DNA from 4 places in the Roseixanthobacter liquoris genome. Region 1 is predicted to be linked to each of the others. Evidence: predicted binding sites of a transcription regulator. Region 1 holds the regulator's gene; each other region holds the start of a gene.
What was found. The regulator PhoB, encoded in region 1, activates phosphate uptake and scavenging genes when phosphate is short. The targets are predictions, from matches to a motif close to TGTCATNNANCTGTCAT.
Positions count from the first base shown of each region.

Region 2: a site for PhoB is predicted at 4,850-4,866, ahead of olsB (l-ornithine N(alpha)-acyltransferase). Genes of this name have one in related genera too.
Region 3: a site for PhoB is predicted at 3,508-3,524, ahead of V5F84_RS18645 (PstS family phosphate ABC transporter substrate-binding protein). Genes of this name have one in related genera too.
Region 4: a site for PhoB is predicted at 2,343-2,359, ahead of V5F84_RS04845 (NAD-glutamate dehydrogenase). Genes of this name have one in related genera too.

Region 1 is NZ_CM195537.1:1,638,443-1,645,707, forward strand. Features, by position in the region: gene pstC (phosphate ABC transporter permease subunit PstC) at 66-1,043, shown strand; gene pstA (phosphate ABC transporter permease PstA) at 1,061-1,894, shown strand; gene pstB (phosphate ABC transporter ATP-binding protein PstB) at 1,995-2,819, shown strand; gene phoU (phosphate signaling complex protein PhoU) at 2,839-3,567, shown strand; gene phoB (phosphate regulon transcriptional regulator PhoB) at 3,573-4,274, shown strand; gene V5F84_RS07295 (GcrA family cell cycle regulator) at 4,796-5,308, opposite strand; gene V5F84_RS07300 (aspartate aminotransferase family protein) at 5,645-6,853, shown strand; gene argF (ornithine carbamoyltransferase) at 6,850-7,265, shown strand, end outside.
Region 2 is NZ_CM195537.1:4,576,361-4,583,625, forward strand. Features, by position in the region: gene gshB (glutathione synthase) at 1-651, shown strand, start outside; gene V5F84_RS20620 (polyhydroxyalkanoic acid system family protein) at 687-1,001, shown strand; gene V5F84_RS20625 (class I SAM-dependent methyltransferase) at 1,005-1,781, opposite strand; gene V5F84_RS20630 (hypothetical protein) at 2,114-2,293, opposite strand; gene V5F84_RS20635 (YifB family Mg chelatase-like AAA ATPase) at 2,464-3,996, shown strand; gene V5F84_RS20640 (hypothetical protein) at 4,129-4,737, opposite strand; gene olsB (l-ornithine N(alpha)-acyltransferase) at 5,005-6,072, shown strand; gene arfB (alternative ribosome rescue aminoacyl-tRNA hydrolase ArfB) at 6,245-6,667, shown strand; gene recN (DNA repair protein RecN) at 6,696-7,265, opposite strand, start outside.
Region 3 is NZ_CM195537.1:4,140,640-4,147,904, reverse strand. Features, by position in the region: gene V5F84_RS18665 (MIP/aquaporin family protein) at 1-549, opposite strand, end outside; gene V5F84_RS18660 (arsenate reductase ArsC) at 549-1,076, opposite strand; gene V5F84_RS18655 (arsenate reductase/protein-tyrosine-phosphatase family protein) at 1,087-1,974, opposite strand; gene pstS (phosphate ABC transporter substrate-binding protein PstS) at 2,021-2,872, opposite strand; gene V5F84_RS18645 (PstS family phosphate ABC transporter substrate-binding protein) at 3,601-4,602, shown strand; gene pstC (phosphate ABC transporter permease subunit PstC) at 4,719-5,609, shown strand; gene pstA (phosphate ABC transporter permease PstA) at 5,609-6,556, shown strand; gene pstB (phosphate ABC transporter ATP-binding protein PstB) at 6,583-7,265, shown strand, end outside.
Region 4 is NZ_CM195537.1:1,069,084-1,076,348, forward strand. Features, by position in the region: gene V5F84_RS04845 (NAD-glutamate dehydrogenase) at 1-2,256, opposite strand, end outside; gene V5F84_RS04850 (peroxidase-related enzyme) at 2,649-3,197, shown strand; gene V5F84_RS04855 (hypothetical protein) at 3,310-3,873, shown strand; gene V5F84_RS04860 (ABC transporter ATP-binding protein) at 4,067-4,843, shown strand; gene V5F84_RS04865 (ABC transporter ATP-binding protein) at 4,830-5,555, shown strand; gene V5F84_RS04870 (ABC transporter substrate-binding protein) at 5,609-6,820, shown strand; gene V5F84_RS04875 (branched-chain amino acid ABC transporter permease) at 6,879-7,265, shown strand, end outside.

The DNA of each region.
Region 1 (7,265 bases):
GCCTGCGCGATCTGTTTTCATGAGCGCGAGCTGTGCGGCGCGCGGGATTTGGGGATCATCGGGCGATGGACGCAACGGTCGATAAACTGAGGTCGGACGGGATCATTCCCATCGGCGAGGCGAAGGGCGTCGGGGCAATCGCCGATCGCATCTTCGTCGCCGCCCTGTGGGCGAGCGGGTTCTTCGTCCTGATCCTGCTGGGTCTGATCATCGCCCAATTGTTCGAAGGCGGCCTTCCCGCGCTTCAGCATTTCGGCCTGGAATTCCTCTGGTCGTCCGCCTGGAACCCGGTGACCGAGAATTTCGGCGCCCTGGTGATGATCTACGGCACGATCTTCAGCGCCGTGATCGCGGTCATCGTCGCCCTGCCGCTTTCGTTCGGCATCGCCTTCTTCCTCACCGAGATCGCCCCGCAGCCCCTGAAGCGCCCGATCGGCGTCGCGGTGCAGCTGCTCGCGGCGGTGCCCTCGATCATCTACGGCATGTGGGGCTTCTTCGTGATCGTCCCGCTGGTGGCCGCCTATGTGCAGCCGCCGCTGATCGAATGGCTCGGCCCCCTGCCGGTCATCGGCGCCCTGTTCATGGGGCCGCCGCTCGGCTCGGGCATGCTCACCGCCGGCGTGATCCTGGCCGTGATGATCATCCCCTTCATCACCGCCATGTTCGTCGAGACGCTGGAATCCGTGCCTCCGATGCTCAAGGAATCCGCCTACGGCGTCGGCGGCACCACCTTCGAGGTCTATAAGAACGTCTCGGTGCCCTACGGCAAGACCGCCATGGTCGGCGCCGTGATGCTGGGCCTCGGGCGCGCGCTCGGCGAGACCATGGCCGTCACCTTCGTGATCGGCAATGCGACCCGCCTCTCGGCCTCCCTGTTCGCGCCCGGCGCGACCATCGCCTCCACCATCGCGAACGAGTTCCCCGAAGCGTCGATCGGCTCGCTGAAGCTGACCTCGCTGCTTCAGCTGGGCTTCATCCTGTTCGTGATCTCGTTCATCGTCCTTGCCCTGTCCCGTGCGCTCGTGCGCTCGCGGCTTGATTGATCCGGGAGGCAAACGTCATGGCATCCCTCGCAGCACGCCGCGCCAAGGACTATACGGTCAAGGTCGTCTCCACGGGGTTCGCGGTGTTCGCGATCTTCCTGCTGGCCTGGATCCTGTGGACCCTGATTTCCCGGGGTCTTCCGGCCCTCAACCTCAATGTGTTCACCAAGGTGACGGCGCCTCCCGGCCAGGGCGGCGGCCTGCTGAATGCCATCGTCGGATCGCTGATCCAGATCGGCATCGCGCTGGCCATCGGCGGTCCCATCGGCCTGTTCGCCGGCACCTTCCTTGCCGAGAACGGCAAGGGCACGAAGATCGGCTCCGCCGCCCGCTTCGTGAACGACATCCTGCTCTCGGCGCCTTCGATCCTGGTCGGCCTGTTCATCTACCAGTTCCTGGTGGTGCCGTTCGGCGGCTTCTCCGGCTGGGCGGGTGCCATCGCGCTGGCGATCCTGGTCATTCCCGTGATCGTGCGGACCACCGAGGACATGCTGAACCTGGTTCCGGTGGGCCTGCGCGAAGCGGCGTTCGCGCTCGGGGCGCCGCAATGGAAAGTGGTCATCATGATCACCTGGCGGGCGGCGCGCGCCGGCATCGTCACCGGCATCCTGCTGGCGATCGCGCGCGCGGCCGGTGAAACGGCGCCGCTGCTGTTCACCTCGCTCGGCAATAATTCCTGGTCGACCGATCTCAGCAAGCCCATGGCCAGCTTGCCAATCGCGATCTATCAATATGCCGGAAGCCCGTTCGACGACTGGGTGTCGCTGGCCTGGGCCGGTGCCCTGCTCATCACCGTGGGCGTTCTGGTTCTGAACGTCGTGTCCCGCCTGGTGCTGGCACGCACGCACTGAGCCGGCACCCTGAGATCACCGCCCAGAGGGCGCCCAAGATCACCGCCCGGGCCGGCAGCAGGCCGGCCCACCGGGCGACCAGAGACCGAATGAGGCTGACATGAACTCTGCAGTGGATCCGACCTTCAATATCTCCTCTTCCGTCTCGGCCAAGCCCGATGCGGTCCAGGCGCCGACCAAGATCAAGGTGGAGAAGCTCGATTTCTATTACGGGCAGAACCACGCGCTGAAGAACATCAATTTCGAGATCCCCGAGAAGCGCGTGACCGCGATGATCGGGCCCTCGGGCTGCGGCAAGTCCACCTTGCTGCGCGTGTTCAACCGCATGTACGACCTTTATCCCGGCCAGCGCGCCGAGGGCGGCGTCATGTTCGACGGCGTGAACATCGTCGGCAAGGAGCTGGACCCCACCGTCGTGCGCACGCGCATCGGCATGGTGTTCCAGAAGCCCACGCCGTTCCCCATGTCGATCTATGACAACATCGCCTTCGGCGTGCGCCTGCACGAGAACCTCAACAAGGCGAAGATGGACGAGCGGGTGGAAAGCTGCCTGCGCAAGGCCGCCATCTGGGAAGAAACCAAGGACCGCCTGCACACCTCGGCGCTCGGCATGTCCGGCGGCCAGCAGCAGCGCCTGTGCATCGCCCGCACCATTGCCGTGCAGCCGGAAGTGATCCTGCTGGACGAGCCGACCTCCGCGCTCGACCCGATCTCCACCTCGAAGATCGAGGACCTGATCGACGAGCTGAAGCAGGATTTCACGATCGTCATCGTGACCCACAACATGCAGCAGGCGGCGCGCTGCGCCGATATCACCGCCTTCTTCTACCTGGGTGAGCTGGTCGAGGTCGCGCCGTCCGACGTGATCTTCACCAACCCCAAGCAGATCAAGACCCGCGATTACATCACCGGCCGCTTCGGCTGACCGAGCAAGGATCTGCCAGATGTCCGACCATACCGTCTCGGCCTTCGACGCCGAGCTGAAGGAGATCGGCCGCAAGGTCGTCGAAATGGGTGGCCAGTCGGAGCGCATGGTGGCTGACGCCGTCAATGCCCTGATCCGCCGCGACACCGCTTCCGCCCAGCGGGTGATCCTGCTCGATGCGAGCGTCGATCACCTCCAGCGGGAGATCGAGGAAAAGGCCATCATCTGCATCGCCAAGCGCCAGCCGGTGGCCAGCGACCTGCGCGATGTGGTGGCCTCGATCCGCATCGCCTCCGACCTGGAGCGCATCGGCGACCTCGCGAAGAACGTGGGCAAGCGCGTCCTCGCCATCGAGGGGGAATATCACCCCCAGAAGCTGGTGCGCGGCGTCGAGCACATGTCCGACCTGGTGCTGGAGCAGCTCAAGGAAGTGCTGGACGCCTACGCCAGCCGCGACCAGGCGAAGGCCGTGGACGTGTGGGTGCGCGACAGCGGCATCGACACCATGTACACGTCCCTGTTCCGCGAGCTCCTCACCTATATGATGGAAGATCCGCGCAACATCTCGGTGTGCACGCATCTTCTGTTCTGCGCCAAGAATATCGAGCGCATCGGCGACCACGCGACCAATATCGCGGAAACCATCTATTACATGGTTTCGGGACAGATGTTGTCCGAAGAGCGCCCGAAGGCGGATGTCTCCAGCGAGACGACCGTCGCTTTCCCGGGGCATAGCCTTCAGGGGTAAAATCCGTGCCTGCGCGTATCTTGATTATCGAGGACGAGGAACCGCTGACCCTTCTGCTCCGCTACAATCTGGAGTCGGAAGGCTATTTCGTCGAGAGCGTCGGACGGGGCGATGAGGGCGAGACCCGGTTGCGCGAAAGCGTGCCGGACCTCGTCATCCTCGACTGGATGCTGCCCGGATTGTCGGGCATCGAACTGTGCCGCCGCCTGCGCACGCGCCCGGAAACCGAGCGGCTGCCGGTGATCATGCTCACCGCCCGCGGCGACGAGACGGAACGCGTGCGCGGCCTCGCCACCGGGGCCGACGATTATGTCGTCAAGCCCTTCTCCGTTCCCGAGCTTCTGGCGCGGGTGCGGGCGCTGCTGCGGCGGGCGAAGCCGGAGCATGTGGCGACCCTGCTGCGGGCCGGCGATATCGAGCTGGACCGGGAGACCCACCGGGTCCACCGGTCGGGGCGCGAGGTCCATCTCGGGCCGACGGAATTCCGCCTGCTGGAATTCCTGATGCAGAGCCCCGGACGGGTGTTCTCCCGCGAGCAATTGCTCGACGGCGTCTGGGGACAGGACGTCTATATCGACGAGCGCACGGTGGACGTGCATGTGGGCCGCCTGCGCAAGGCGATCAACCGGGGCCGGCAGTCCGATCCGATCCGCACCGTGCGCGGCGCCGGCTATTCCTTCAACGAGATGTTCGCCCGCGTGCATTGAGCGCCAGGGGCCAGACGCGGCGGGCGCCGGCAGGTCGATCCCTGTCGCGCTCGCACCCCCGGCAAGCCGCCGGATGCTCTGCGGCGCACATCGCCAAGATCATTATTTCGCGAAAAGTGATGGCGCGCAGGCGCCGGCCCACAGGCGGGGGGCAAGGCGCAAATCCTGGCCCGGCCGATGCGCCTGGCCGGCTGTCCGTTTCGTATGATGCGATCTTCGCGCAAATCGGGTCGCTGCGGCTGGTCGCCCATCGCGGCACGCCATCTCGCGCGGCGGGCAGGGCCCCTTTGGCGTTTCAGCAGGGCCCAGCCGGTCGCTGGCAGACCCTAAAATGGCTTCGACGCCCGGGCGAGCGGCGCGCCCTTCTCGAAAGACCCGCTCCGGGAACGCCTTCCCCGATTGGGCCGAGGCCCACGCCGGTCGTTCCCCGCCTCGCATGCCCGGCGATCTGCTCCGGGGTCCTTCCTTGCATGTGCCGGCAAACGCTTGCGCCGGCACATGTCGTTCCCGGTGCGCGCCGCTCAGATGCGGGCGACGCGACGGTCCCGGCGGCGATCCTGCGTGGGCTGGTAGGCCATCCGCGCATGGGTCGTGCAATAAGGCATGCCGGTGAGGCTGCGCCCGCCGCAGAAATAGAAGCTTTCCGTGCCCGGCTCACCGATCGGCCAGCGGCAGGTGCCCTCGGTGAGGTTCATGATGGTGCAGCGCTGGCCCATGGCGACCACATTGCCGGCGGAGGCCGGGCGCGGCGCGGGCTCGGGCGCCACGAAGGCTTCCAGCGCGGGGGCGAGCGCGGTGTTGCCGATGGTCTGCGGCTGAGGCGCGGGCTTGTGTGCGGGCGCTTCCGGCCGCGCCTTGCGCGGGCGAGCCGCGGGAACCGTTGATTTCGCACGGCCGGAGAGGCCGAGGCGGTGCACTTTTCCGATCACCGCATTGCGGGTGATGCCGCCCAGCTCGCCGGCGATCTGGCTTGCGGAAAGCCCTTCGCCCCAGAGCTTCTTCAAGAGTTCGACGCGCTCGTCGTTCCAGCTCATCGCTCTCCTCCTTCGACTCTTCTCCCGCACCCAGGCGCGCCATTGCACGCGGGTTCGCAGGGCCCAACGTCACTTGGGGAACAGGCCTGCACGACATGTCGTGGTCGGCCACGAGCAAACTACAATATGCACGCACCCGCGCACAGAGTCGGAATGCATTCCCGCGCCGTTGTCCCCAAGTCGTTACAATCAGGTTAACGGCTGCGCTCTGTTGACCTCACGCGCGCGATCATTAGAATCCCTTTTTGTCGGGCCGCCCCGCGAGGGCGGCCTTTGGCGTTTCTGATGTCCGGCGAGACGCTGTGCGTTTCGCCCCACCCCAAGAGGAGGGGTTCCGTGATCACCCCCGTTCTGCCGACCTACGCGCGCATCGACCTCGTTTTTGAAAGGGGAGAGGGCTGCTGGCTCGTCACGACGGACGGGCGACGTTTTCTCGATTTCACCGCCGGCATTGCGGTCAACATCCTCGGGCACGCCCATCCCTATCTGGTCTCGGCCCTGACCGAGCAGGCGGGAAAGCTCTGGCACACCTCGAACCTGTTCCGCATCGTCGGTGGCGAGCGCCTGGCCGAGCGGCTGAAGGCCGTGACCTTCGCCGATACCATGTTCTTCACCAATTCCGGTGCGGAAGCGCTGGAGTGCGCCATCAAGATGGCGCGCCGCTACCAATATGTGATCGGCGCTGAGGCGAAGAACCGCATCATCGCGTTCGAGGGCGCGTTCCACGGGCGCACGCTCGCGACCATCGCCGCCGGCGGCAATGCCAAGTATCTGGAAGGCTTCGGCCCCAACATGCCGGGCTTCGACCATGTGCCGTTCGGCGATATCGCGGCGGTGAAGGCCGCCATCGGGCCGGAGACCGGGGCGATCCTGGTGGAGCCGATCCAGGGCGAAGGCGGCGTGCGCGTGCCGCCGGCGGATTTCCTGCCCCAGCTGCGGGCGCTCTGCGACGAGCATGGCCTGCTGCTGATCCTGGACGAGGTGCAGTGCGGGGTCGGGCGCAGCGGCACCCTGTTCGCCTACCAGACCTCCGGCATCCTGCCCGACATCATGGCGGTGGCGAAGGGCATCGGCGGCGGCTTCCCCATGGGGGCGTGCCTCGCCACGGAGAATGCCGCCCGCGGCATGACGCTCGGCACCCACGGCTCCACCTATGGCGGCAATCCGCTCGCCATGGCGGTGGGCAATGCGGTGCTGGACGTGGTGCTGGCGGACGGTTTCCTCGACCGGGTGCAGGCGGTCTCCGCGCTGCTCGTGCGCACCCTGAACGAGATCAAGGACCGTCATCCCGCGGTCATCGCCGAGGTGCGAGGTGAAGGGCTCCTGCTTGGCGTGAGGGCGCAGGGCCCCGCCGCCGAGCTGGTGCTCGCCCTGCGCGACGAGGGCCTGCTGGCCCCCGGCGCCGGAGACAATGTGGTTCGACTTCTGCCGCCTCTCATCCTCAGCGAGGAGGAGATCGCCATTGCCGCCGAGAAAATCGAGGCCGCCTGCCTGCGGATCGAGAACGGCCTTGCACTGGCGTCGGCGAAGGGAGCCGCCGAATGAAGGACAATGGCGTGCGTCATTTTCTCGATCTGTCCGACATCCCCGCGGTGGAGCTGCGGCGGGTGCTCGAATTGTCGAAGGATCTCAAGGCCAAGCGCAAGGCCGGCACGGCGGAGCGGCCGCTTGCCGGCAAGTCTCTTGCGATGGTGTTCGACAAGCCGTCCACGCGCACCCGCGTGTCGTTCGATCTGGCCATGCGCCAGCTCGGCGGCGACACGGTGATGCTCACCGGCGCGGAAATGCAGCTCGGGCGCGGCGAGACCATCGCCGATACCGCCCGCGTCCTGTCGCGCTATGTGGACGCCATCATGATCCGCATCCTCAGCCATGAGGACCTGGTGGAACTGGCGACCCATGCCACCGTGCCGGTCATCAACGGGCTGACCCGGGTCTCCCATCCCTGCCAGGTGAT
Region 2 (7,265 bases), 1.9 Mb from region 1:
ACCACCCACATGCTGGAGCGCATCCACCCCAAGACCTTGGTGGTGAACGACCCCGCCCAGGTGCGCAACGCGCCGGAGAAAATCTTCGTCACCGATTTTCCCGAGCTGATGCCGCCCACCCTGATCACCCGCGACCTCGACGAGATCAAGGCCTTCCGGGCCGAGTTCGGCGACGTGGTGATGAAGCCGCTCTACGGCCATGGCGGCGGCGCCGTGTTCCGCCTCACCGCCGACGACCTGAATTTCGGTTCGCTCTATGATTTCTTCGCCGTCACCTTCCGCGAGCCCTGGGTGATCCAGCGTTTCCTGCCCGAGGTGAAGCACGGCGACAAGCGCATCATCCTGGTGGACGGGGAAGCCGCCGGCGCGGTCAATCGCGTGCCGAGCGAAGGGGATCTGCGCTCCAACATGGTGCGCGGCGGCGCCGCCAAGCCCACCGACCTCACCGACCGCGAGCAGGAAATCTGCAGGCGCATCGGCCCGGAGCTGCGCGCTCGCGGCCTGCTGTTCGTCGGCATCGACGTGATCGACGGCAATCTGACCGAGATCAACGTCACCTCCCCCACCGGGCTGCGCGCCATCAAGCGGCTCGGCGGCCCCGATATCGCCGCGCAGATCTGGGACAAGATCGAAGAAAAGCGGGGCGCCTGACCGCGTCCTGCCGTCCACTCAGCCGAGGTGCCGCCATGCCCCAGCCCTTGACCGTCTCCATCCCCCACAAGCTCGGCAAGGCGGAGGCGACGCGTCGCCTCCAGGGCGGGCTCACCAGCGTGCGGGCGAAGTTCGGCGACAAATTGCAGGTGATGGAAGAGACCTGGACCGATTCCCACCTGCAATTCCGCGTCGGCGTGCTCGGCCACACGGCCCACGGCACGCTGGACGTGGCGGACACCGCCGTGCATCTCTCCGTGGAGCTGCCCTGGCTGCTGCACCTGATGGCGGAAAAGGCCAAGGCGCTGATCCAGAAGCAGGGCAATTTGATGCTGGGGCAGAAGAAATAGGCCTCAGACCGGCGCGAACAGAAGCGTCGCGGTATCGAGGGTGAAGCTGCCGTCGTCCTCGATCTCGAAATGGGCGCGCACGTCGCGCGTGGCCAGTTCCTGAAGCGAGCGGATCGCCGCCACGTGCAGGTCGGGCGTGTTGATGCGGGCGATCCAGGAGGAAAACTCCAGCCGCAACCGCCCTTCGGTGATCGACTGGCACGCCAGCCCCGCCGCCTGCGCGCGCTCCACCCATTCGCTGACCGCGAAGTCGCGGGCGTGGGAGGGGTCGCGCAGAAGCTCGACGGCCTGGAGAAACGTGTCCAGCACATCGCTGGGCGGCGCGACCACATCCATGAAGATCGCCCGCCCGTTCGGCTTCAGCACCCGGCGCGCCTGCGCCAGCCCCGCGGACAGATCGCGCCAATGATGGGCGCTGAAGCGCGACACCACGAAATCGAAGCTGGCATCGGAAAACGGCAATTCCTCCGCCACGCCCCAGGCGGTCTCGATATTGCCGAGGCCGCGCCGCTGCGCCTCCCCCGCGACCGCCTCCAGCATGCGGTCCGACAGATCATAGGCGACCACCCGCGCCACGTGGGGCGCCACGGTGAAGCTCACGTGGCCGCCGCCGCAGCCGAGATCCAGCACCCGCGCAGCGCCACGGCCCGCCATCATCTGCGCCAGGGCATCGAGATCCGCGCCTTGGGCGTGGACCGCACTCGCGACATAAGCGGCGGCCTGGGGGCTGAACTGGGCGGAGACGAGGCGCTCGTGGTCGCCGTCTTTCAGATGGGTCATGGTGCAAGGCTTTGGTTGCGCAAGAAATCGCGGCAGGAACACGCAGTCGGGGAGCGCCGCAGGCGCCCTCACCGCACCATAGCAATGATGCAGACGAGGGCAAACGCAACCAGCAGGCCGCGGATGCAGACCGGGCCTGCGTCCCGCAGGGGGGCGTATGTGAACGGAAGGACGCGGCCATTTCCCAGGCTGCCCCACTCGGCCCAGCCGAGGTGGGGTGCGGGTTCGGCCTCCCGCGCGTCCTCGCGGCGGGAAGTCGGGGGCAAGGGTTGAATATGGGTCATCCATCCACCTCCTGGGGACCGCGCCGATGATCCGGACGGCCGCCCCCTTCAGCCCAGCAGGGCGTGGAACACGAAGGCCAGCACCAGCAGCGGCACGAGGACGGCCGCCTTCAGCGCCATGCGGGCCAGCGGACCGGGCCGGCCGGAGCCCCGGGTCTGCTGCGGCGGCAACGGCCGGGCGCGCGGAACGGGGGCGGCGGCGGGGGAGAAATAATGCGTTTGGGTCATGATCGGGTCCTCACGGCCGCCCTTATCCCGCCGCCGGCCGTAAGGGCGCCATCGGGAACCGGTGCGTCTTCCATAAAGCGCGCGTAAACGCCGGTGTTCCCAATCTGTTCTTGTGCCGCCGGCCGCCCTCCACTACCTTGGGTGGCACTCTCAAGCCGGGGGGCTGAAGCGTGATCCAGCGTGTGGCGACGGTGGCGTTCGAGGGCGTGGACGCCCGGCCGGTGGATGTGCAGGTGCATGTGGCGCCGGGCCTGCCGGCCTTCACCATCGTCGGCCTGCCCGACAAGGCCGTGACGGAAGCCAAGGAGCGGGTGCGCGCCGCCCTGATCGCCTCCGGGCTCGCCCTGCCGGCACGGCGCATCACCATCAATCTCGCCCCCGCCGACCTGCCGAAGGAAGGCTCCCATTATGATCTGCCCATCGCGCTCGGGCTGATGGCGGCGATCGGCGCCATCCCGGGCGACGCGCTCGCCGGCTTCACCGTGGTGGGCGAACTCGGGCTGGACGGGTCCATCGCCGCGGTGGCGGGCGTGCTGCCGGCGGCGATCGGCGCCAATGCGCGCGGACACGGGCTGATCTGTCCCGGCGCCTGCGGCGCGGAAGCCGCCTGGGCCAGCCCGGACATGGAGATTCTCGCGCCCATCTCGCTGATCCAGCTGGCGAACCATGTCACGGGCCGGCAGATCCTCGCCCGGCCCGACCCGCGCCTGCGCCCGCCCGGAGGCTCGAACCTCGACCTCAGGGACGTGAAGGGCCAGGAAACCGCCAAGCGCGCGCTCGAAGTCGCGGCCGCCGGCGGCCACAATCTGCTGTATGTCGGCCCGCCCGGCGCCGGCAAATCCATGCTGGCCCAGCGCCTGCCCTCCATCCTGCCGCCGCTCTCGCCGGCGGAGATGCTGGACGTCTCCATGGTTGCCTCGGTGGCGGGCGCGATCCAGGACGGCGCCCTGGTGGACCGCCGGCCGTTCCGCGCGCCGCACCATTCCGCCAGCATGGCGGCGATGGTGGGCGGCGGGGCGAAGGCGAAGCCGGGCGAGGTCTCGCTCGCCCATCACGGCGTGCTGTTCCTGGACGAATTGCCGGAATTCTCGCCCCAGGTGCTGGATTCCCTGCGCCAGCCCCTGGAGACCGGCGACGTGCTGATCGCCCGCGCCAATCATCGCGTGACCTATCCGGCGCGGTTCCAGCTGATCGCCGCCATGAACCCCTGCCGCTGCGGCCATGCGGGCGAACCGGGCTTCACCTGCAAGCGCGGGCCGCGCTGCAAGGAGGATTACCAGGCGCGCCTCTCCGGCCCGTTCCTCGACCGCATCGACCTGTATCTGGATGTGCCGGCCGTCACCGCCGCCGATCTGGTGCTGCCCGCCCCGGCCGAGGGCTCGCGGGAGGTGGCGGCCCGGGTCGCCGCCGCGCGCGCGCTCCAGGTCGAGCGCTATGCCGCGCTGGACCGGCCCGACGTCCGCACCAATGCCCAGGCCTCGGGCCCGCTGCTGGAGGTGGTCGCCGCGCCCGATGCGGGCGGGCTCGCTTTGCTGCGCGATGCCGCCGGCGCCATGAATCTGTCGGCGCGCGGCTACCACCGGGTGCTCAAGGTCGCCCGCACCCTGGCCGACCTCGACGGCGCGGAAACCCTCGGGCGCCGGCACCTCGCCGAGGCGCTGGCCTATCGCGCCCTCGCCGACCGGCAGCGCGCGGCGGCCTGAGCCCCCGGCGCCCGTGTTTCACTTGGCTTGGCTGCCCCTGCCAACGCGCGCAGCTGACAAATGCCGTGCGCAGCGGAACTCGCCCGCTGTTCACGGCGCGACCGCTGCGGGAACCGGCCGCTGCGGGCGAAGCTACATGGCGTTGATGGCGAGGCCTTCATAATAGGTGATCTGGCACAGATCGCCCAATTCCACCTTCTGGAGATCGGCCAGCACCTGCGGATTGGCCGCCCTCACCGTGCGCACGACGCCGTCCAGCCCCTCGAAGCTGATGGTGCCGTTGGTCTTGTCGATATTCACCAGGATGGAGGTGATGGTGACTTCCCGGAAGCCATAATCCTCCGGCCAGCCCGGCAGGCCGTCCTTCAGCACCAGTTCGGACACCGCGACGCCGGGCGTGCCCTGATGGGCCTTGCCGAGCGCGGTCACGAGGCCGGGCAATACGCGGATCAGCAGCTTCTGGCTGTTGGCGAGCCGCATGACATCGCCCAGCAGCGGCGGCGCGATCACCGCCCAGCGCTTGCCGTTCGGCGCCTCGAGTACCACGCGGCGGGTGGCCGGATCGGCGGAAACGAAGCGGGCCTGATAGCTCAGCACATTCATCGTGCCGACGCCCGGCACGTTGATGACCGTGACGGCGGCGGGGGTGGGGACCGCCTGGGCCTGGGCATGCCCCGAAAAGGCGATGCTGAGCGCCAGGGCGCAGCCGGCCGCACCCGACAGAAAACGAACCTTAGACATGGTGCCCCCGAATCCCGATTGCCCAACCGCCCCTGGCGCTAGCATGCGCTCCGGTGGCCCGCAATGCGCCGCCTCCGTCATATGACAGGACGGGGCTGTCACAATCAGCCATTGTCACATAGCCGTAGGAAAACTATGGTGAATGTGATGGTCACGCGGGATGAACGCGCACGAGGCGCGCGCCCGGTTTCGAGCTCGTCTGGGACGGCGCGCGGCATCCCATGAAACCGCCGTTGTCCAGCGGCGGCCCGAGGAGGGGGTCGTTGCATGAAACGCCAAGATCCGTCCGGTTCCGGTCTCGACCCGCAACCCTTCAGCTGGCCGGCTCTGGTGGGCCGCGGCATCGATGTCGCCAAGGAAGGCTTCGCCAAATTCCCCGGTGCCAAGTTCGGCGCGCCTTTGTTCGCGGCGCCTCTGCCGCGCGCGGACGGCAAGCCGGGGCTGAACGGCCCGCAGAAGCTGGTTTCCGATTTCCGCGCCTATTCCGGCATCCGCCACCGCGAGGCCGTGCCGTTCGGCGAACCGGTGGTGCTCGGCCGCCTCGGGCCGCTGGAAGTGCGGCTCGCCCGCACCGCGCGCGACGTGCGCCGCGCCCAGCGCCTGCGCTACAAGGTCTTCTACGAGGAAATGTCCGCCGTGCCCGACGCCGCCGCGCGGCTCGCCCGGCGCGACGTGGATGCGTTCGACGCCATCTGCGACCACATGCTGGTGCTGGATTACGAAGCCGGAAAGATGGTGCTGGGGCGCCGCAAGCCCAAGGTCGTGGGCACCTATCGCCTGCTGAAGCAGGAGGTGGCGGACCGTCATGGCGGCTTCTACACCCAGGGCGAGTTCGACGTGAACCGCATCATCGCCGCGCATCCCGGCCTCAAGTTCCTGGAGCTGGGTCGCTCCTGCGTGCTCAAGCCCTATCGCAACAAGCGCACGGTGGAGCTGCTGTGGCATGGGGTGTGGGCCTATATCCTGCGCAACAATATCGATGTGATGATCGGCTGCGCGAGCCTGGAGGGCACCGACCCCGAGGCCCTCGCGCTTCAGCTCTCGTTCCTGCATCACCATGCCCGCGCGCCGGAGGAATGGCGCGCCCGCGCGCTCGACAAGCGTTACGTGCCCATGGATCGCATCCCCAAGGATGAGATCAACATGAAGGCGGCGCTGCATGCCCTACCGCCTTTGGTGAAGGGCTATCTGCGCCTCGGCGGCTTCGTGGGCGACGGCGCGGTGGTGGACCACCAGTTCGGCACCACCGACGTGCTGGTGGTGCTGCCGCGCTCCATCATCAGCGCCCGCTATGTGGAGCATTTCGGCCCGACCGCGAACCGCCACGCCATCTGAGACCGCCCGCGCGGGGGCACCGCCCGCCGCCGCCTCGATATGCTGAGGCGGCCGGCGCGGCACGAACAAGACCCGCAAGCCTGTCGCAAGGCCCGGCTTTCTGCCATAGCTTGGGTCTGCCGGCCGGCTTCTCGGCCTCGGGCAGCTTTCCGCGCGTCCGGGCTTGCCGTCCATGATCGAGATCACCCCCCGCATCGCCATTTCCGAGGACGAGATCGAGCTCGCCTTCGTGCGCGCGTCGGGGCCCGGCGGGCAGAACGTCAACAAGGTGTCGAGCGCCGTGCAACTGCGCTTCAACGCCTTCGCCTCGCCCAACCTGCCCGACGGCGTGAAGCACCGCCTGATCCGCATCGCCGGTAAGCGCATGACGCAGGACGGCGTCGTCATCATCCAGGCGCAGCGCCACCGCACCCAGGAGCGCAACCGCGCCGATGCGCTGGAGCGGCTGGTGGAGATGATTCGCGAGGCGACCTATGTCGCTCCCATCCGCCGGCCCACGCGCCCCACCCTCGGCTCGAAGGAGCGGCGGCTGGAGGCGAAGGAGCGGCGCGGCGTGGTGAAGACCCTGCGCCAGAACAAGCCGCAGGCCGACTGACCGGACGCGAAGAAGGCGCGGCCGGCCCTCAAGCCGAGACGGTGGCGGCCTGGAGCAGTTGTTCCGCCGCCGCGCGGGCTTCCGGCGTGATGCTGGCGCCGGCCAGCATGCGGGCGATCTCTTCCTTGCGGCTCGGCGCATCGAGCGGCGCGACGCGGGTCGTGACGGGCGCGTCCTTGTCCTTCCCGGCGGACGCCTTGGAAATCAGCAGATGCTGGCCCGCGCGCGCCGCCACCTGGGGCGCATGGGTCACGCAGATCACCTGCACCTGCCCGGCAAGCCGCGAGAGACGGTGCCCGATGGCGTCCGCGACCGCGCCACCGACCCCGGTGTCGATCTCGTCGAAGATGAGAGTGGGGGCGGAGCCCCGATCCGCCAGCACCACCTTCAGCGCGAGCAGGAAGCGCGCCAGCTCGCCGCCGGACGCCACCTTCATCATGGGACCGGGCCGGGTCCCGGGATTGGTGCGCACCCAGAATTCCACCCGGTCATAGCCTTCCGCGCCGGGGGATTGGGGATCGCTGTCGATGCGGGCGGTGAAATGGGCGCGCTCCAGCTTGAGCGGCGGCAGCTCCGCGTCCACCGCCGCATCCAGCTT
Region 3 (7,265 bases), 2.3 Mb from region 1:
GGCGAGCGTTACAGCAGGATTGGCGAAGCTGGTGGAAGCCGTGAACCAATAGGCCGCTGTGATGACGAGGCCGACGAGCCAGGGGATGGCCGCCTTGGCATGGCGCACGCCGCCGAGGATGGTCAGCACCAGGGCAAAGGTGGCGACGGCTTCGGCGAACCATTGCGAGGGACCAGTCCGCGGTTTGATCCCGATCATCAACGGAGCCAGATCGAACATCAGATGGGCGACCACTGTGCCGGCGATGCCACCGATGCACTGCGCGATGATGTAAGGCGCAACCTCGCTCCAAGGCATTTCGCGACGGGCGGCGAAGACTAGGCTGACCGCGGGGTTGAAGTGCGCGCCCGATACCGGCCCGAGAATAGTGATGAGCACTACCAGGATCGCGCCGGTCGGGATCGTGTTGCCGAGAAGTGCAATGGCGACGTTTCCGCCCGCCAGCCGTTCGGCCATGATGCCCGAACCGACCACAGTCGCGACGAGAATGCCGGTGCCGAGCGCTTCGGAGAACAGGCGGCGGGACAAGGAGAGGGCCTCGGTCGACATCAGGCCGCCGATGCGGGCGAACCCGCACTCCCCGCCTTGCCGATGGCGTCCAGGCGCTTCTGAAGAGCAAGCCGGTCCAACGAACGGAATGGCAGCGCGATGAAGATCGAGATGCGGTTGTTCAGCATACGGTAGGCATCGGCGAAGGCGAGCGCGATCTCCGCCGGCGAGCCGGTGACGGCTGCCGGATCGGGAATTCCCCAATGCGCTGTCATCGGCTGTCCTGGCCATACCGGGCAGGTCTCCTGCGCGGCGTCGTCACAGACGGTGAAGACGAAATCGAGCGCGGGCGCGCCGGGCTGTGCGAACTCAGTCCAGCTCTTGGAGCGCAAACCGCTGACGTCATAGTGAAGACCCGTCAGCAGCTTCAATGTCTCCGGGTGCACAGCGCCCTTCGGATGGCTGCCCGCCGAATAGGCCTTAAAGCGATCCAGGCCGAGCCGGTTCAGGATGCATTCGCCCATGATCGAACGCGCCGAGTTCCCAGTGCACAGGAACAGCACGTTGAACAATCTCTCCTCGCTCATGTCCGTCTCCTTAAGCCGCGGCCTGTCCATTGAGTGTCAGTTCCGTCGCACCTTCCATCTCGCCGATGCCGGCGAGACGCGCCTTCAGCGTGGCAAGGTCGAGCTTGTCGATCGGCAGGTTCACGAAGGCAGTGAGCCGTGCGGTAAGGCGCCGGTAGGTCTCCAGGAAGGCCGCGCGCTGCTCAGCCTCGGTGCCGTCGACCAGAGCGGGGTCTGGAAGCCCCCAGTGGGCTTGCAGGGGATGCCCCGGCCAGCTCGGGCACGCTTCGCCGGCGGCGGCGTCGCAGACCGTGATGACGAAATCCATCGGTGGCGCATCCGCCGCCCCGAATTCGCTCCAGCTCTTCGAGCGCAGTTCACCCACGTCATAGCCGAGCGATGTCAGCAGATTGAGTGCCATCGGATGCGGCGTCTTGCTCGGCCGGCTCCCGGCGGAGAAGGCGTGGAAGCGCCCCCGGCCCTCGCGGTTCAACACCGCCTCGGCGATGACGGAGCGGGCTGAATTGCCGGAACACACCAACAGCACATTGTAATGTCGCTCGTCCGCTGCCGCGGGCCGCAGTTGCGGAAAGGCCGGATCCGCAATAAGCCGTGGCCCGCCGCCGCCCATCTCCGCCATCAGCCGCGACAGGACATGCGCGGTCCGTGCTGTGTTCGCGGCATAGATGATCGAGCGCCCCTCACGGCGCGCGCTCACGAGTTCGGCCCGTTCCAGGTGCGACAGGTGGGTCGACATGGTGTTGTGCGGCACGGCCAGCAGGCGGGCGATGTCGCCCGCCGGCAGCCCGTAAGGCGTGTAGCGAAGCAGAAGACGATAAGTTTCGAAGCGGGTCGCCTGCGCCAACGCATCGAAAATCCGGATCACGTCCTCCGAAGAAAGCCTTGGCTCGTCCATCATGCCTCGCCAGTGTGGTGGGATGGGTTGAAGTGTTCCTGATTGCGTCTCAGGTTCCGCTCTTGATCTGCCTGGACCAGTATTCCTTGATCTGGGCCACCAGCGCATCCGGCAATGGAACGTAGCCCAGCTCCGAAGCGTATTTCTTGCCGTCACCAAGGGCAAAACGGAAGAATTCAAGTGCAGTCCGGCTGCTCGGGGGAACCTTCGGCTCCTTGTACATCAGAACAAAGGTAGTCGCGGCGATAGGGTAGGCATCCGCCACAGCCGAATCATTGATGACGACGTAGAAATCCTTGGCATTGGTCCAATCGAAGCTCAGGGCTGCCGCCTGGAACGAGGCCGGGCTCGGGGCGATGAAATTGCCGGCGCGGTTTTGCACCAGGCCGTAGGTAAGCTTGGCCTGGACCACATAGGTGAATTCGACATAACCAATCGAGTTCTTGACCTGCCTGACTGCGGTCGCGACGCCTTCGTTTCCGCGTGCGCCGGTCCCGGTGGGCCACGCGACCGAGGAGCCCTCGCCCACCGTCGCCTTCCACTCCGGGCTGGCCTTGGCCAGATAGGATACCCAGTTGAAGGTCGTGCCGGATCCGTCGCTGCGCTCGATGACGGCGATCTTGGCGTCCGGCAGCGGCAGGTCCGGATTGAGCGCCTTGATGGCGGGATCGGACCAATTGGTGATCTTGCCAAGATAGATGCCCGCGAGCAGGGCGCCGGTGAAGCGCATCTGGCCTGGGCCGATACCCTCCACATTGAGGACGGGAACCACGCCTCCGAACACGATTGGGAACTGGCCAAGACCGAGCCGATCGAGCTCCTCGGGTTTCAGCGGCCTGTCCGTCGCCCCGAAATCGACCACGCCGTCCTTGACGCGGTTGATCCCGCCCGAGGATCCGATCGACTGATAACCGACGATGTTTCCGGTCGGCCGGAACGCCTCCGCCCATTTTCCAGATGATCGGATAGGCGAAGGTGGACCCGGCGCCCCGCACTTCTTCCGCGTGCGCGGCCGGGGCGGTCCACGATAGGCCGGCGACGGCTACCGCGGCGATGAGGGTGGAAAGGCGTTTCACGACTCGCTCCCTTGATTGGTTCGCCCGCCATTCATTGGCACGCGTTAATCTGGACGATCATATATGTCCGGAAGTCTCGACATGTCGATAGTTGCGCTTCGTGACACCGGTGTGACGCCAGCCCGGCGCCGGAGCCCAGAAGAAAATTTATCATTTCTTTATGTCGAGTATAGCCGACATATCGTAGAATGATTGATGTGTTTTCGGCGTCCCCGTCGCTAGCGCGGCGGGAGTGTCCGAAACTCAATCGATGTATAAAAATATCTCTCAGACGTTACACCGCCTCGATATCGGCGACACGATGTGTGGAAGAAAACACATATGCTGGATTGGCATCAGTGCGGATATGAGATAAGCACATATAAACATACGATATACATGGATATGATTGGTATGTAGACTGATTTTATTTAGATATAACGTTGCGAGAATCGGTCGTTAGACTGTAGATGCATTGCATTGTCACAAAATTGTTAGATAGGCTGCCTAGGACAAGCGCGGTGTCAGAACCGGGCTGACTGAGCCCGGCATCATTCAGGGAGACGGGATTCTCATGAAGATCATCACTCTTGCCGGCGCTCTCGCGCTGCTGGCGTCCGGCGCGGCTATGGACCGCGCAGCCGCCCAGACCGTGGTCCAGGTGGATGGCTCCTCGACCGTCTTTCCGGTGACGGAAGCCATGGCCGAGGAGTTCCAGAAGGCCAACAAGGACATCAAGGTGACGGTTGGTATTTCGGGCACCGGTGGCGGCTTCAAGAAATTCTGCCGCGGTGAGATCGATATCGCCGATGCCTCGCGGCCGATCACGGCGGCAGAGCAGAAGGCCTGCAAGGAGGCCGGTATCGAATATATCGAGCTGCCGGTGGCGCTCGACGCGCTCACGGTCATCGTCCACCCCTCCAATAGCTGGGCCGGGGAAATGACCGTGGCCGAGCTGAAGAAGATCTGGGAACCGGAAGCCCAGGGCAAGATCACCAACTGGAAGCAGGTCCGCGACAGCTTCCCCGATAAGCCGCTCGCCCTCTATGGCGCAGGCGTCGATTCCGGAACTTACGACTATTTCACCGCGGCGATCGTCGGCAAGGAGCATTCGAGCCGCGGCGACTTCACCGCATCCGAAGACGACAACGTCCTGGTGCAGGGCGTGGCCGGCGACCAGAATGCGCTCGGTTTCTTCGGCCTTGCCTATTACGAGGAGAACGCCGGCAAGCTAAAGGCCGTGAAGATCAAAGTGAACGACGCCGCTCCGGCAGTTGAGCCCAGTGTCGACAACGCCCGGACTGGGAAGTACCAGCCTCTCTCCCGTCCGATCTTCATCTACGTCAATAAGAAATCGACCGAGACCAAGCCGGCCGTTGCCAAGTTCGTCGATTTCTATCTCGACAAGAAGAACGCGAACGAACTGGTGAGCGAAGTCGGCTACGTGCCGCTTCCGGAAGCCGCGCTCGCCACCTTCCAGGACCGCTTCAAGAAGCGCGAGATCGGTACCGGCTTCACCGGCTCTAAGGTCGGCGTGTCCGTTGAAGACCTGATCAAGGAAAAGCTCGTCTACTGAAGCAAACGCGAAACGAAGGGGGCGCAAGGCGCCCCCTTCGTGCCTTGAATAGGAAACGGGACGTGAGTGTAGCGAATTCAACGAGCGCCAGTGGGCTGCCCCGCTTGAAGGTTTCCGTGTCCTTTCTCGCGCGGCGGCGTCTGGTCGACCGCACGATGCGGGTTGTGCTGTTCGGCTGCGCGGGGCTATCCGTGCTGGTGACGGCCGGCATCGTCTATGTGTTGCTGAGCGAAAGCCTCAAATTCTTCGCGCAAGTCTCGCTGATCGACTTCCTGACCGACACCCAATGGACGCCGGTATTCCAAGACAAGCATTTCGGCATCATGACGCTGGTGTCGGGAACATTCATGACCTCGTTGATCGCACTGCTCGTGGCGATCCCCGCCGGAACGATCCTCGCCATCTATCTCAGCGAGTTCGCCCAGCCGGGATTGCGGGAGGCGATCAAGCCCTTTCTCGAACTGATCGCCGGCGTGCCGACGGTCGCATTCGGCTATTTCGCGCTGCTTCTGCTGACGCCCCTGTTCCAGGCATTCATACCGGGACTTGCGGGCTTCAACCTGCTCGTGCCCGGCATCGTCATGGGCGTCATGATCCTGCCCTACATCGTCTCGGTGAGCGAGGACGCCATGCGGGCGGTGCCAAATGTGCTGCGCGAGGGCGCCTACGCGCTCGGCTTCACCCGCCTTCAGACCGCCACCCGGGTCGTGATACCCGGCGCGTTGTCCGGCGTGACCGCAGCCTACATTCTCGGCATGTCACGGGCTGTCGGCGAAACCATGGTGGTGGCCATCGCCGCCGGCCAGCAGGCCAAGATCGCCCTCAATCCGCTCGAAGGCGCAGCGACCATCACTGCCTACATCGTGCAGATCAGCCTCGGCGACGTGCCGCACGATTCCATTGCCTATCTGACCGTCTTTGCCGCCGGGCTGACGCTCTTTCTCATCACCTTCGTCTTCAACATCGTCGCGTTCTGGCTGCGGCAAAAATTCCGCGAAGTGTACTGATGAAAGCCGCAGCCCAGCCAACAGCCAGTCGCATCACCTCACGGCGCACTGACGCCGAGATCGTCGAGCACGCGCACCGCTCCGACAGGAACTTTGCGCTCCTGGGGCTGGGCGTCCTCGTGCTTTCGATGATCGTGCTCCTGTCACTCATCGTCGATTTCATGGTCGACGGACTTGGACGCATCGATTTTGACTTCCTCACCAGCTTTCCGTCCCGGCGACCGGCCGAAGCCGGCATCCTCTCCGCCTGGGTCGGAACCACCCTTGTGATGATCGTGACCACGGCGCTCGCGGTGCCGCTCGGTGTCGCCGCTGGCCTCTATCTTGAGGAATATGCTCCAAGGAACGCCCTGACCTATCTGATCGAGATCAACGTCACCAATCTCGCGGGCGTGCCCTCGATCATTTACGGCCTCCTGGCCCTCGGCCTGTTCGTGCAGACGTTCGGTCTGGGGCAGACCGTCCTGGTGGCGGGGATGACGCTCGCGCTTCTGATCCTGCCGATCATCATCGTATCGACGCGGGAGGCAGTGCGGTCCATCCCGCTGGAGATCCGCGAGGCGGCCTACGGGCTGGGCGCGGACAAGTGGCAGACCGTGAGCGGCTACATACTGCCGGCGGCGCGGCCCGGTATTCTCACTGGCGCAATCGTCGGCATGTCGCGGGCCATCGGCGAGACCGCCCCGGTCATCACCATCGGGGCGTTGACCTTCATCGCCTTCCTGCCGCCCTCGCCGGTGCACGGCACCTTTCCGTTCGTCAATTTCGATTGGCTGAATTCGCCGTTCACGGTCATGCCGATCCAGATGTTCAACTGGGTTTCGCGCCCGCAGGCCGCCTTTCACGTCAACGCCGCCGCCACGGGCCTCATCCTGCTCGTCATGACGCTCACAATGAACGGACTCGCGATCTGGCTCCGCTACAAGATCCGCAGGGGCATGCGTTGACCTCTTCGCCGGCTCCGGGGAACGCTATGGACATCATGGTCTCCAATATGAATTTCATCGCTGAGAGGGCAGAAGCCGCGGCGCCCCTGCGGGCCGAGGTGAAGAAGCTCAATTTCTTCTACGGTACGTTCCAGGCGCTCAAGGAGGTCGAGCTGCCGATCCTCGAAGGCCGGGTGACGGCGCTGATCGGTGCGTCCGGCTGCGGCAAGAGCACATTGCTGCGGTGCTTCAATCGCATGCACGACCTTTATCCGGGCAACCGGTACGAGGGCGAGATCGTCATGCATCCTGAGATGCTCAACATCGTTTCGTCGGATGTCGACCCGATGTTCGCGCGCCTGCGCATCGGCATGGTGTTCCAGAAACCCAACCCCTTCCCCAAATCCATTCGCGAGAACGTCGCCGCCGGGCTCCATATCCGCGGCATCCGCAACCGCGGAGAAGTGGAGGCGCGGGTCGAGGCCGCGCTGCGCCAGGCGGCCCTCTGGGATGAGGTGAAGGATCGCTTGAAGCAGTCCGCCTATGGCCTCTCCGGTGGCCAGCAGCAGCGCCTGTGCATCGCACGGGCGCTTGCTCCCGACCCGGAGTTGATCCTGTTCGACGAGCCGACATCCGCGCTCGACCCGATCGCGACCGCCAAGATCGAGGAACTCATCGATGAACTGCGCGGTGCTTATACGATCGTCATCGTCACCCACAATATGCAGCA
Region 4 (7,265 bases), 570 kb from region 1:
GCGGCGCAGGATGCGGTCCTCGTCGAGCGAGGACACGTCCGCGAGCGCGGTCTCGATTTCCTCGCGCAGCGGCGCGGCACGGGCGGCCCGGGCCTCGGGGCTGGCGTCGAGGCGCGGGTCGAAGGAGGTGTGGAACAGCTGGACGATGCGGGCGGCGACATCCGCGTGATTGACCAGCGTGGTCCACAGATAGTCCTGGGAATAGGGAATGCCGGCCTGCCGCAGATAGCGGGCGAGCGCGCGGGCGAGCGCCACGTCGCGCCAGGCAAGGCCGGTGTCGAGCACGAGGGCGTTGAAGCCGTCGTTCTCCGCTTCCCCGCGCAGCACGGCGGTGAGCAGGTCTTCCAGCCGCGCGGCGGAGCCGGACACCTCGATGGTGCCGCCGTCAACCCGCTCCAGGGTCATTTCATGCAGCCAGGAGCGGCGGGTCTCGGTGTCGGCGCTGCACACCGGCTCGATGTGATAGGTGCGCTCGTTGATCGCCTTCAGGCCCATGTTCTCGAGCATCGGCACGCGCTCGGAGAGCGGCAGCGGGCGGCCGAAGGACAGCAGGCGCAGCGAGATGCGGTTCGCCGGATCGCCGGGGCGGCGGTAGAAATCGAGGGCGATGGGCCGCTCGGGGGAGAGGCGTTCCAGCCGCTCGATATCGGCCACCGCCGTGTCGACGCCATAGGCGGCGATATAGCCGGGATCGAAGGCCTTGCCGTAGCGCTCGAACAGGAGGCCGGCGTCGCCGGCGCTCGGGGTTTCACGCAGGGCCTGGCGCAGGCGGTCGCTCCAGGACAGCACGTCCTCGGCCACCGCGGCTTCCAGCGCCGCGCGGTCCACCTCGGGGGTGCGGCCTTCGCGCCGGCCGATGATGTAATGCACGCGCGTCAGCGGCACGTCGGAGAGGAAGGACGGGAAGGCTGCCGAGACATGGCCGCCGAACGCGGTCGCGAGGCGGGCGCCGATCTTGTCGCGCAGCGCGGCGTCGAAGCGCTCGCGCGGCAGATAGACCAGCACCGACACGAAGCGGTCGAAGGCGTCCACGCGCGGCAGCACCCGCACGCGCGGGCGGTCGTAGAGCGAGAGAATATCGCGGGCGAACACCAGCAGCGTCGCCGGGTCGATCTGGAACAGGTCGTCGCGGGGATAGGTTTCCAGCACCGTGCCGAGCGCCTTGCCGGAATGGCTCTCCCGGTCGAGGCCGGCATCTTCCACGACCATTTCCACCTTGCGGCACAGATAGGGGATCTGGCGCACCGAGTCGGTATAGGCCGTGGAGGTGAACAGGCCGATGATGCGCAATTCGCCGAGCAGGCGGCCGTCGTCGGCATGCAGCTTCACCCCGACATAATCGAGGAAGGCGCGGCGGTGGACGCGCGAGCGCAGCGACGCCTTGGTCACGATGAGCGGCAGGGGCCCCGCCAGGAACTGGCGGATTTCCGGCGTCGTGACCACGGCTTCCTCGCCGAGGCGCAGCTCGTGCACGTCGCGGTCGCGCAGGATGCCGAGGCCCTCCTCGGCGACTTCCAGACCGCCGTCGGCGGCGAGCGCATAGCGCCGCACACCGATGAAGATGAAGTCGTCATTGGCCAGCCAGTCGATGAAATCGGCGGCTTCCTTGCGCTCGTCCTTGGAATAGGGCTGGGACTTGCGGCGGAAGCCCTCGGCCGCCTGCCGCACCTCGGCGCGCATGGCGAGGAAATCGGCATTGGCGGCGCGCACGTCCGCGAGCGTCTTGTCGAGCGCGACCTTCAGCGCGTCTCGCGCCTCGGCGGTTTCCAGCGCCTGGATGTGAATGTGGATCAGGCTCTCGCGGATGGAGCGCTTGCGGCCCTGGGACAGGTCGGTCTCGATGCCGGTCACCTGCCCCGCGCCGTCGCGCTCGACCGCGAAGATGGGATGGGTGACGAACTTGGCCTCATAGCCCTGGTCCGCCAGCTCGCCGGCGATGGAATCGAACAGGAAGGCCATGTCGTCATTGACCGTCTCGACCACCGTGATGGCGGGAGCGCCGGCCCATTGCGGGTTGAACACCCGCACGTCGTGCTGGCCCGGCACCCGGCCGGCGAGATGGGCATGGGCCTCGCGGCACAATTGGGCGAGGGCCTCCGGCAGCAGGGCGGCCACGTCCTCCGGAGCGGCACCGGCGAGCAGGGCGCGGGCGAAGAAGGCGGGCACGGGACCGTCCGCGAGCAGGATCACCGCATCCTCGATGCGAGCCTGGGCGCCAAATCCGAGTTCCGAACCTTGAAATCCTTGGACGTTCATGGCCTCTCCCCCTTGGCGCCCGCGCGCAGCGCGGGGCCCCGCCGTCCTCGATCGGACGTTCTGCACTGTGGGTTTCGCTCAGAGCCGCGACGGAACGATGACGGGGACCTATTCGAAGGGGGATCAAGATGAACGCGCCGAAGAGCCCAGGCAAGCCCAAGAAACTTCAGTCGAAATCTGCTGAAAATACAGGCGGGCCTAAGAAAGGGGCGGTTCAGGCCGCTGTTGAGGCCGTGGCGCGCGTGGCAACGCAGGCCACCGCCAAGGCGACCGGGTCGGTAGGGAAGTCGGCCCCCAAGTCCGCCCCCAAGTCGACGGGGAAGTCGGCGGCGAAGGTCGGCACCGGGACTCCTGCCGCTCCGCCGCCCCGGCCCGCGGACGACACGCCCCGGATCGCCCTCGACCTGCCGCCCGCCCCGCTCGATGAGGCGAACCAGGCCTATTTCGACAAATGCATGGAAAAGCTGGGCTTCGTGCCGAACGTTCTGGCCGCGTACAGCTTCGATCTCGCCAAGTTGAATGCCTTCGCCGGCATGTACAACAATCTCATGCTGGCGCCCTCCGGCTTGTCGAAGCTTGAGCGCGAGATGATCGCGGTCGCGGTGTCCAGCGTGAACCGCTGCTATTATTGCCTCACCGCCCACGGCGCCGCGGTCCGCGCGCTCTCGGGCGATCCCATCCTCGGCGAGCAATTGGTGATGAATTACCGGGCCGCCCGGCTGGAGCCGCGCCAGCGCGCCATGCTGGATTTCGCGGTGAAGCTCACCGAGCGTCCCCACGAGGTGGAAGAGGCGGATCGCGCGGCATTGCGCAAGGTCGGCTTCTCCGAGCAGGACATCTGGGACGTGGCGGCCGTGACCGGTTTCTTCAACCTCTCCAACCGCATCGCCAGCGCCACCGACATGCGGCCGAACCCGGAATATCACCGGCAGGCGCGCTGAAGGCGGAGACCGGGCACGGACCATCGCGCCGAAGTCACGGTCTCACGCTGAAGTCATCGCATCGTGCCGGCCTTCGCGTTATATTTTCACGAATATAATTAGGAAGGCCGGCATGCTGAATTTCCTCCCGCCTGTTTCCCTCCCGGCCCCGGGCGCCGATGCGCGCCGCCGTGCGGCGGTCGGCAGCGTGATGCTTCTCGCATTTCTGCTTGGTGCGCCGGCGGTTCGCGCGGCGGAGGGGCAGGGGTGCTCCGGCGGTGCCTGGCCCCTGGACGCGGCCCGGGCGGCCCTCGATGCGGCGCACACCGAGGTGCCGAGCGGCGCCGGGCTGCCGGCGGCGGAAGGGAGCTTCGTGGTTCAGCTCGTGCCGCTGCCGGATGCCAAGCTGCCCTATCCGCCGGCGCGCCTTCCGGCGGAGACGGCGAATTTTGCCGGCTTTCTTCTTCTGCCGGCACCCGCAACGGCCGGGCGCATCGAGGTGAGCCTGTCGGACGCGGGGTGGATCGATCTCGTGCAGGACGGGAAGAGCCTGCCCGCCGCGGCCTTCACCGGCGTGAAGGGGTGTCCGGGATTGCGCAAGAGCGTTCGCTTCGAGGTGACGCAGCGCCCGCTTGTGCTTCAGGTCACCGGCGTTTCCGTGGACCGCCTGAAGGTGGCCGTCGCGCCGGCGCCGTGACATGTCAGTACCCGCCCAGAGGCCGCCTCTTGCTGCTCAGACTTTAGGCGCAGGCTGACCCTATTGACGGCAGCCAAGTTTACCGTGCTAGGTTGCGGCGCAAGATCAAAAGCATCATCGAAGATGCGGTCTCAGGGGGAGCCGGGCGGGCGCATTGCGTCCCTGGCCGAAACAAGCGAGGGCACAGACCACGATGACGGACACTGTCTCAGACGTGCCCTACATCGTTGAAGCGGAAGGTCTCACGAAAGAGTTCAAGGGTTTCGCGGCGGTCAAGAACGTCAACCTGCGGATTCGACGGCACACGATTCACGCCCTCATCGGGCCGAATGGTGCCGGTAAGACCACGTGCTTCAACCTGATCACGAAATTCCTGGAACCGACCCGTGGCGTCATCCGCCTGAACGGGAAGGAGATCACCCGGACCAAGCCCGCCGACGTGGCGCGGCTGGGCATGGTGCGCTCGTTCCAGATCTCGGCGACCTTCGGGCATCTGACGGTGCTGGAGAACGTGCGCGTCGCCTTGCAGCGCGCGCTCGGCACTTCGTTCCATTTCTGGCGCTCCGAGCATTCGCTCGACGCGCTGAACGACCGCGCCATGCAATTGCTGGAGGAGGTGGACCTCACCTCCTACGCCAAGCATGAGGCGGTGGAACTGCCCTACGGCCGCAAGCGGGCGCTGGAAATCGCCACCACGCTCGCGCTCGAGCCGGAAATGCTGCTGCTCGACGAGCCGACCTCCGGCATGGGCCGCGAAGATATCGCCCGCACGGCGGACCTCATCAAGCGCGTGTCGGTCAACCGCACCGTGCTGATGGTGGAGCACAATCTCTCGGTCGTGGCCGATCTGTCGGACGCCATCACCGTGCTGGCGCGCGGCGAGATCCTCACCGAAGGGCCGTATTCGGAAGTCTCCAAGAACCCGCAAGTGATCGAGGCATACATGGGAACGGGGCATGGCCATGGGTGAGGCGGCCTCCGCCGCGCCGCTGCTCGCGGTGCGCGACCTGCATGGGCATTATGGCGAGAGCCATGTTCTCCATGGCATGAGCTTCGACATCCACAAGGGCGAGGTGGTGACGCTGCTGGGCCGCAACGGCGCCGGCAAGACCACCACCATGCGCGCCATCATGGGCCTGCTGCGCAAGCGCGCCGGCTCGATCCGCTACGACGGCAACGAAACCGTCAAGCTCGCGCCCAACCATATCGCGCGCCTCGGCATCGGCTATTGTCCCGAGGAACGGGGCATCTTCGCGAGCCTGAACGTGCGCGAAAACCTGCTGCTTCCCCCGGTGGTGCTGCCTGGCGGCCTCTCCGTGGACGAGATCCACGACCTGTTCCCCCGCTTGGAGGAACGGCGCAACAGCCAGGGCACCAAGCTGTCCGGCGGTGAGCAGCAGATGCTGGCGATCGCCCGCATCCTGCGCACGGGGGCGAAGCTGCTGCTGCTCGACGAGCCGACCGAAGGGTTGGCGCCGGTGATCGTGCAGCATATCGGCGACATCATCCGTGCGCTGAAGACCAGGGGCTTCACCGTGCTGCTCGTGGAGCAGAACTTCCATTTCGCCTCGACCGTCGCGGACCGCCATTATGTGGTGGAGCACGGCAAGGTGGTGGACATGGTCCCCAACGACAAGATCGCGGAAAACGCGGCGCGTCTCGAAGCCTTTCTCGGCGTCTGAAGCCGGGTTTTCGGAACAACGCAACCGGCAGCACCGCCGGAGGAGGAAACAAGATGCGTCTTGCAACCATGTTCATGGCGGCCGTCAGCGTGTTCGCTGTCGGCGCCGCCCACGCCCAGACCCCGGTCAAGGTCAAGATCGGCGTCCTGACCGACATGTCCAGCCTCTATTCCGACCTCGCGGGCCCCGGCTCCGTGTGGGCGGCGAAGAAGGCGGTGGAAGATTTCAACGCCACGTCCAAGACCCTCCAGGTGGAAGTCATCGCGGCCGACCACCAGAACAAGGCCGACGTGGGCACCTCCATCGCGCGCCAGTGGTATGACGTGGACGGTGTCGACATGATCGTCGATACGCCGAATTCCGGCGTCGCCCTCGCGGTCAACTCGGTCACGCGCGAGAAGAACAAGGTCTTCATCAATTCCGGCGCGGCCTCCTCCGACCTCACCGGCAAGCAGTGCTCGCCCAATACGGTGCACTGGACCTACGACACCTGGGCGCTGGCCAACGGCACCGGCAAGGCCATCACCAAGAACGGCGGCGACACCTGGTTCTTCCTCACCGCCGACTATGCGTTCGGCCATGCGCTGGAGCGTGACACCTCCGAAGTCGTGAAGGCGAACGGCGGCAAGGTGCTCGGCGGCGTGCGCGTGCCGATCAACAATTCCGACTTCTCGTCCTTCCTGTTGCAGGCCCAGGGCTCCAAGGCCAAGGTCATCGGCCTCGCCAATGCCGGCGGCGACACCATCAACTCCATCAAGCAGGCGGCCGAATACGGCATCGTCTCCGGCGGCCAGAAGCTCGCCGGCCTGCTGGTGTTCCTGTCCGACGTGCATTCGCTGGGCCTGAAGACCGCCCAGGGCCTGACCATGACCGAGGCCTGGTACTGGGACATGACGGACGCCAATCGCGCGTTCGCCAAGGAGTTCGCGGCCGGAAACGGCGGCAAGTATCCCACCATGGTGCATGCGGGCGTCTATTCCGGCGTCACGCATTACCTGAAGGCCGTGGCCGCCGCGAAGGAAGCCAAGGACGGCGCCGCGGTCGTGGCCGAGATGAAGAAGATGCCCACCGACGACAAGCTCTTCGGCAAGGGCGAGGTGCGCGCGGACGGACGTCAGATCCATCCCATGTACCTGTTCGAGGTGAAGGCGCCGGCGGATTCCAAGGGTCCGTACGATTATTACATCCTCCGCGCCACGATCCCCGCCAACGAGGCGTTCCGTCCGCTCGACCAGGGCGATTGCCCGCTGGTCAAGAAGACCTGATGGCGTCCGCGGGCCGGCGTCACGCCGGCCCGCTCTCTCCTGTTGCAGAGACCGATCCATGTTCGAGCTAATCGGCATCGCCCCTCAGGCCTTGTTCGGCCAATTGCTGCTGGGCCTGATCAACGGCGCCTTCTATGCCATGCTGAGCCTCGGGCTCGCGGTGATCTTCGGCCTGTTGAACGTCATCAACTTCACCCATGGCGCCCAATATATGATGGGGGCCTTCGGGGCCTGGATGCTGCTGAATTACGCGGGCATCCCGTTCTGGGGCGCGCTGGTGCTCTCCCCCATCGTGGTGGCGGCGATCGGCATGATCATCGAGCGGCTGCTGCTGCGCCGGCTCTATCATCTGGATCACCTTTACGGCCTGCTGCTGACCTTCGGCCTGGCGTTGATCCTCGAAGGGCTGTTCCGTCGCCAATATGGCGCGTCCGGCCTGCCGTAT